Regions from separate parts of the Pseudalkalibacillus nanhaiensis genome, predicted to be linked through region 2. Evidence: riboswitches for the same ligand, from Rfam matches in the RefSeq annotation. Region 2 holds a riboswitch; each other region holds the start of a gene.
The links. Region 2 has a riboswitch for cyclic di-GMP ahead of V1497_RS17435 (DUF5667 domain-containing protein). Riboswitches for the same ligand answer to the same signal wherever they lie in the genome.

Region 1 (2,262 bases), 750 kb from region 2:
GTAATGGATACTTCCAAAAGGTCAGGGTCACCGACATGGATGTAATCACGTGCAAACTCTGTTATGGCAGCATCATCCCGCCCTAAGCCACCTAATCGCACCGTTTCCTGTGTCGCAAGTTGAAGATGCATGTAGGTATACATGATGCGTCCGATATCGAAAATCCCCATCAATAGGAGTAAAAGCACGGGAAGCGCCAGCGCCATTTCAACGAGAGATTGTCCTTTCTCATTCTTGATCATAAAATCCAAGCCTTTCCGATCAAACTGATGACTGCGCCCCCAGCAATCGCCACGCCATATGGATACGTCTTTTTCATCGATTCCTTTGTAAGAGCGAACGGTACATAGACGCCGTTTTTCCGCACGAATAAGCAATACACATAATACTTGAAACGTTTAAACGCTCCCCCGCTGAAAATTAGGATGAAAAGGGCAAGAACGCCACCAATCAATGCCATGTAAATGGATGTATGCAAAACGAACATTGGTCCTTTGGCAGCCCCGATCAACGCAAGCAGCTTCACATCCCCTGCTCCCATCCCTCCTAAAAAGTAGGGAATCAGTAAGATTGAGAAGCCGACTAAAAATCCAAGTAATGAAAAGCCTAAGCCTGATAAACCGTCAAAGAAAATATGTAAGAGGATGGAAAGAAGGAGTGCAGGAAAAATAACTTTATTATATATGAGTCGACTTTTCAGGTCCGTTATGACACAAATAGCTAATACGATTAAAAGGATGACATTGAAGACCAACCCGCATTACCTCCTTCCCCTTGAAAATACGAGGCTGACTCAGAAGTACACCCCCTGAATCAGCCTTCTAGATTTATTTCTGCTTAACCACCCGTAGATCCTGATGATGTTCCACCATTCTCACGATTGATGACCATATCCTTTACTGTGTCAAACATCGAGACGATTTCATCACGTAACAATGCAAGTGCACCAACTGCCGCTACAGCAATGACACCTAATACCAAGCCGTACTCAGTCATCCCTTGACCTTGCTCTTCAACGATAAGTCCTTTAACTTTTTCCATCATGATACTCGCTCCTTTGTTTTTTGAATTTGGACAGCTTGTCCGATTTCAGTATTCGTCCTTTGGATCGTACCTGCAGGCAACTCGATGACGGAATGGGTCCCCTTGTAATGCTTTCCAATCGTTTTAGGAGGGACGCTGCAGTCGACTGCGATGATTTGATTTGCCTGATTCAAGTACAGGATGTCAATCTCATAGTTCATGAAATACGTATGGATCGAACGGCAGGGTCGAATATGAACCGCATAACCTTCCGAAAAATAAGAAGTAAACATGAGGCCTTTCAAACGTTTAAAGAATGAGTAAGCTGGAATAACGGTATGGGCGATGCTTTTTCCGGTTGAAAGGTTAATCAGTTCCAACATGACACCTCCTTTTTCAACAAAAAATACCCTGCCTTTACCGAAAGGAGGGTACAATTAAAGAACGACCATGCCCCGGATCTTTCGGTAACTGGCTGGCTTAGTGCATTGAATCGTGCACCTTAGCCCCTTTAGCTTTGCGCCGCTGGCTTTCACCAGGTTTGCCTTTATCGAGATTCAGCAAAGATTGTCGTTGAATCCGATATCTTGTAGTTCCATCATACGTAATACAAGAGTATTAGACATCAGTCGTTATTATTATATTTTTCTGAATATTTAGTGAATAATTGGAACTATCGCATTAAAAATAATGGGTCCATAGCCTTTGCGTGTTAAAGGTTTTAAGTTAAAATTTTAAACGTTTCAGGGACCTTCGGCTTATTAAAGTCCTATTTATTCAACTTCAAGTTAAACTTTCTCAGAGCCAAGCCGATAATCAATCTGATATCAGGCACTAAGACACCCCCATATACAGAATAAAGGTCCAAAGACCCATTACCAGCGACCTTTCATCAGATATATTTTTCCATTTTACCGTGACTAAATTGGGTTATGGTAATCCGATCAAGCATCAAAAACCATACAAAAAAACGTTCCTAGTCCATTCGGATGCTGGAACGTTTTACTACCCTTGGTGAGGCATCCCTTATAGGAAAAGCTTCATCAACAGTTCATCATAATAATAGTGATTGACCTTGAGGGATTGTTTATCTACCCCGTAAGATTCAAAGCCTAGCTTTTCATACGTCCGGATTGCGGATCGATTCTCAGTCATGACCGTCAATTGGATTTGTTCGAGACCTTCTACCTTTTTTGACTCCTCGACAAGGTATTCCATCAGCTTGAAGCCGATCCCATT
Region 2 (2,262 bases):
CGCTGTCAACGCTTCTTATTTCCTTTAGTATCAACAATAAAAGCTAACAGAGGCTATGTTTTTTAAATTTAGGCTTGTTTCCGTATTGGGAGCTTTGATAGAGTGTCACTATACCATAATTATCCAAAAATATTGAGGAGTTTATTCGAAGGGAGTGATACGTTTGAAAGCTACGATTTCGGGGATTGCAATCTTTGGGCTGTTGATTCTCTCACTCTTCTTATATGACAAAAATCAAGAACTGCAGCTCGAAACTAACAAACAGCATAATCGAACACTGGTCGTCTATACCCAAGATCTCATCTACGGCTTGAAAAAGGATGATGAGGGATTGCTGAAGCTGACCTTAGCCCACTTTCAAGGGTCCCCTCCAAGAATCGAGGACATCGAAGGCGGAAAAGAAATGCTCAACAACTATGAATCCCTCATAAAAGGGTATCTGAACGAAGAAAGAAGCGAAGCCGAGAAAGAAAATATATTGACGATATTAGAGACAGTATTTCAAATATTAGTAGAATCCGAGGAATTACGCACACAAGACATCGAACACATTACCAAACTTTTAAGTAGTGTCAGACACTTCCACTAACCCCTGTCATACCAAGCTTCTTTGGAAGTGTCTGACACCTCTCACAATCCCTTTCCCACCGGGCTTCATTGAAAGTGCCTGACACCATATGAAAAAAGTACTAGATATTTTCAGAAAAAACAGGTATTTCCTCCCTTACCAAAATCGTGTCGAATTATTGTATACTAAAAGTAATCATATAGACAAAGGCAAAGCTATCGAAAGGTAGTGACGCAAAGCTAGAGGGACTAAAGGTGATTCCACCTATGTCAGCCAGTTGCCTAAGGACCAGTCATACATAGTGAAGACGGATCCCTCAAAAAGGGTCTCAAGGCATATTACAAGGTTGCTAGTGCTGAACAACCTCGTAATCTGCTTTTTTTATTTTTAAAAACAGAAAACAGAAAGGGATGAAGGACATGTACAAGAATTTTGTCGTAATAATGAGCGCGGTATCCTTGCTCATTTTCGGAGCATCTCCAGCTGCATTCGCGAACACAAGCGATTCGACGCCATCTGTAGAATTGTCTGATGAAACGTCGACAGAGGAAAATTCTGAGGAATCTACTACTGAAGAAACATCCAACGAGGAAGAGACTTCTACAGAAGAAGGTTCATCTGAAGAATCTACTGAAGGTGAAACAGAAGAATCAACTGAAGAAGAATCTGAAGAATCAACTGAAGAGGAAGAGTCTACTGAGGAAGAAGATGAAGAGGCTGAAGAAGAGGAAGAGCCATCTCTTCTACCTGGAGATTTCTTTTATTTTGTAAAAACATTGATTGAAAATGTCCGTCTCTCCATAGCGTCAAATGACTATGATGAGGCAAAGATCCTAGCAGAAATCGCATCAAACCGCATCGCGGAAGCTAACGCACTTTTTGCAGCTGGTGAAACAGAACTAGCACAGGAAACACTTGAAAAAGCGATTGAAGCCCAGGAAGCGGCTCTTGAAAAATCAGAGGAAAACGAAGAGGCTTCTGAAGAAGAAGGTAAGGAATCTGGCACAGAAGACGAAGAGTCAACTGAATCAGACGAAGAAGCGACTGAAACAGAAGAAGAATCTTCAAAGGAAGAGGAATCCTCTGAAGAAAATGAAGAAGAGTCCGAAATGGATGAGCTTCAATCTAAGCTTTCCAAAAATATCGATGCTCTACTTCTAGCGCTTGCGAACGTTGAAAACCCTAAAGCTCAAGAAGCACTCATGAAAAATATCCAAAAAGCATTTGCTAAGCTAGACAAGAAAATCGCAAAGCTTGAAGAAAAGTACGATAAAAAAGAAGACGAAGACGAAGAGGAAAAAGAAGAAGAGTCTGATGAAGATGAAGAAAAAGAAGAAGCTTCAGAGGATGACGACGCTAAAGAAGATGAAGAAGACGAGAACGAAGACGAAGAAGAGAAGGATCATGTAAAGAAGCATAAAGAAAAAGCTGATAAAAAAGAGCATCACAAGAAAGAAAAAGAAGAAAAGAAACGAGAAAAATCGAACGAAAAGCATGAGAAAAAGAACGAAAATCGTGGAAAAGGCAAAAATGACCACGATGATGACGATGAAGACGAAGATGAAGAAAGAGAAGAACGTAAAAAAGAGCGAGAAAAAAAGAAAGACCGTGATAAAGAAGAAAAGCGTGAAAAGAAAAAAGACCGAGAGCGCGATCGTGATGAAGACAAAGACGATGATGACGACGAAGATGAA
Region 3 (2,262 bases), 1.6 Mb from region 2:
CTGTTTCAATTTTTCTCGATCCAGCCTCATCGCAAATCCATCCCAAGGTGTTTCATTCAATAATGGGATTTGCGTATCAATTGTGACAAGTTCTTTACTTAGTATCGCCATATCACGGCCTGCCTCAATCTGCTTCCTGTATCTCTTGAAAATCGGGTCCAATTCTTCTTCTTCATAAATCGCTTCAACAGATCCATATTGTTGGATCATCGGTAATGCAGCTTTTTCACCAACACCATGGACACCAGGGATATTATCACTTTTATCTCCAAGTAATGCCTTCACATCAATCCACTGGTTAGGCTGGATGCCATATTCATCAGTAAAATGTTTGAGTGTATATGGATTTTCTTCTTTTTTCTTTGCAATGATTTGTGATACTTTATCGGTCAGTAGTTGAAGTAGGTCGCGATCGTTGCTGTAGATGAAGCAATCGCCATCCATTTCCTCCGACCACCGCCTTGATAAGGTTCCCATAATATCATCCGCTTCATAAGGGCTGATCGTGAGCTGCGGAATGCCGATGATGTCAAATACTTCTGTGACTGTATTATATTGTTGGATCAATGGTTCAGGAAGTTCATTCCTTGTATCCTTATAATCTGCATATCGCTGTCGGCGAAGGGTTTCTTCCCGCTTCACATCCCATGCAATCGCAAAATGAGAAGGCTCATACTCCTCAATGAGATTAAGCAGCTTCTGAATCTTCACCCGTAGTGCATTCGTATATAGCCCTGCGCTGTTCGTCGTTAATTCATGGTCCTCTCGACCATAGCTCGTTGCAAAATAACATCTGCTCAACAAATTGAATCCATCTATAATTATAAATCGATTTTTCATCATAAAATCCCCTTTGCAATGGACATACCCAATCCAATTGTATCATATCCTACAAATAAGAAGAGCCAGCCTCCATGTAATTCTGATAGAAGCCGGCTCACTTTGTAAATGTTATATGTATCCCGCACTTGCCGTGACACTTCATGACTCATAAACCCACTATTGGCAGGTGGGTACCCGCATCAATCCTTTCGTCTTCCGAATAACGGCATGACGTCCAGATTGAGATCTAGGGTTCCCTATGTCATGACATCGGTTTAAGACATAAACGTGTCACTAACAATGCAGGAATTTTATTATAACGAGTATCATTCCTTTTGTAAAGCAGACCACGCAAATACAAAAGATTCGAAAATAATAGGTTGCTCGATTGGAAAATAAAGGTTTTAACATTACGACTAAAGGGGAAGTAAAAGGTAGTTAAAGGGAATTAACAGGGCATTTTGTCGGATGTTCTATGTCCATTCGACAAAAATAGAAGTTTTTTCTTACGCGGAACTACAACTTTTGTATCATCTCTGTCATATCATAGTAATAAGATAAAATCCGGACAACCTCTCTGTTAAACGGCAAACCCGTTGAAAAGCGGGGACGCAAAGTCACAGATCTAAGGTTCTTATACTATGAGGGCTGGACTACCATGAGGGAGAGTGTTCGAAGGAGGGAATCTCTAATGAGTGAGAGAAGTCAATCTGACAACCTGGACATGCAATGGGTAAATTTAATTAAGGAAGCGAAACGCCAAGGATTTACGGTAGCTGAAGTCCGATCATTCATAAAGACTCTTTCAACAGGTCAAGTAAGTAATAAAAGTTAGTTGCTTAACCTTATGGTACATAAATATGATATAATGGTTTGTGAGTAGTAATAAAGGATTTAAGGAGTTAATTATGATAGGAGACCGATTAAAATATTACAGAAATCGAAATGGCTTATCTTTAACCGAACTAGCTGAGAAAGCTGGAATAGCCAAATCATATCTAAGTTCCATTGAACGTAATATTCAATCAAACCCTTCCATACAGTTCCTGGAGAAGGTTTCGAAAGTTCTACATGTTCCATTGGAAGCTTTGTTAGACGAACCTGCAAAAACAAACGATGATGAATCGCTCGACGATGAATGGCTCGATCTTGTTCATGAAGCGATGGCATCCGGAATATCAAAAGATGATTTCAAAGACTTTTTGGAATTTAACAAGTGGAAAAAGAAACAAGAAACAAAATGAAGCATTGCAAGTCATATTGAAGACTCGCAATGCTTCATTTTTAATATTCAAACCTACCCTTTGTAGTCAATTAACGTTCCAACTGACAAATCTTTATATAAGACCTCATCGTCTTCAATGTATACCCTTCTGGTTTTTGCCATCTGTTCTACCTTTTCAATCTCCGATTTCGTATATGAAAATGGACATTTCCCCA

Region 1: it holds a riboswitch for cyclic di-GMP, as region 2 does, so the genes downstream of both, V1497_RS02665 (DUF192 domain-containing protein) here and V1497_RS17435 (DUF5667 domain-containing protein) in region 2, are expected to answer to the same signal.
Region 3: it holds a riboswitch for cyclic di-GMP, as region 2 does, so the genes downstream of both, V1497_RS09295 (anti-repressor SinI family protein) here and V1497_RS17435 (DUF5667 domain-containing protein) in region 2, are expected to answer to the same signal.

The regions. Positions count from the first base shown of each region.
Region 1 is NZ_CP143541.1:497,588-499,849, reverse strand. Features, by position in the region: gene V1497_RS02680 (TadE/TadG family type IV pilus assembly protein) at 1-242, opposite strand, end outside; gene V1497_RS02675 (prepilin peptidase) at 239-754, opposite strand; gene V1497_RS02670 (Flp family type IVb pilin) at 838-1,044, opposite strand; gene V1497_RS02665 (DUF192 domain-containing protein) at 1,041-1,406, opposite strand; cyclic di-GMP riboswitch class I at 1,487-1,579, opposite strand; gene V1497_RS02660 (GNAT family N-acetyltransferase) at 2,050-2,262, opposite strand, start outside.
Region 2 is NZ_CP143541.1:3,375,751-3,378,012, reverse strand. Features, by position in the region: gene V1497_RS17440 (hypothetical protein) at 164-589, shown strand; cyclic di-GMP riboswitch class I at 767-853, shown strand; gene V1497_RS17435 (DUF5667 domain-containing protein) at 988-2,262, shown strand, end outside.
Region 3 is NZ_CP143541.1:1,800,818-1,803,079, reverse strand. Features, by position in the region: gene V1497_RS09305 (5'-3' exonuclease) at 1-840, opposite strand, end outside; RNA gene ssrS (6S RNA) at 956-1,134, opposite strand; cyclic di-GMP riboswitch class I at 1,399-1,483, shown strand; gene V1497_RS09295 (anti-repressor SinI family protein) at 1,514-1,657, shown strand; gene V1497_RS09290 (helix-turn-helix domain-containing protein) at 1,731-2,066, shown strand; gene V1497_RS09285 (hypothetical protein) at 2,120-2,262, opposite strand, start outside.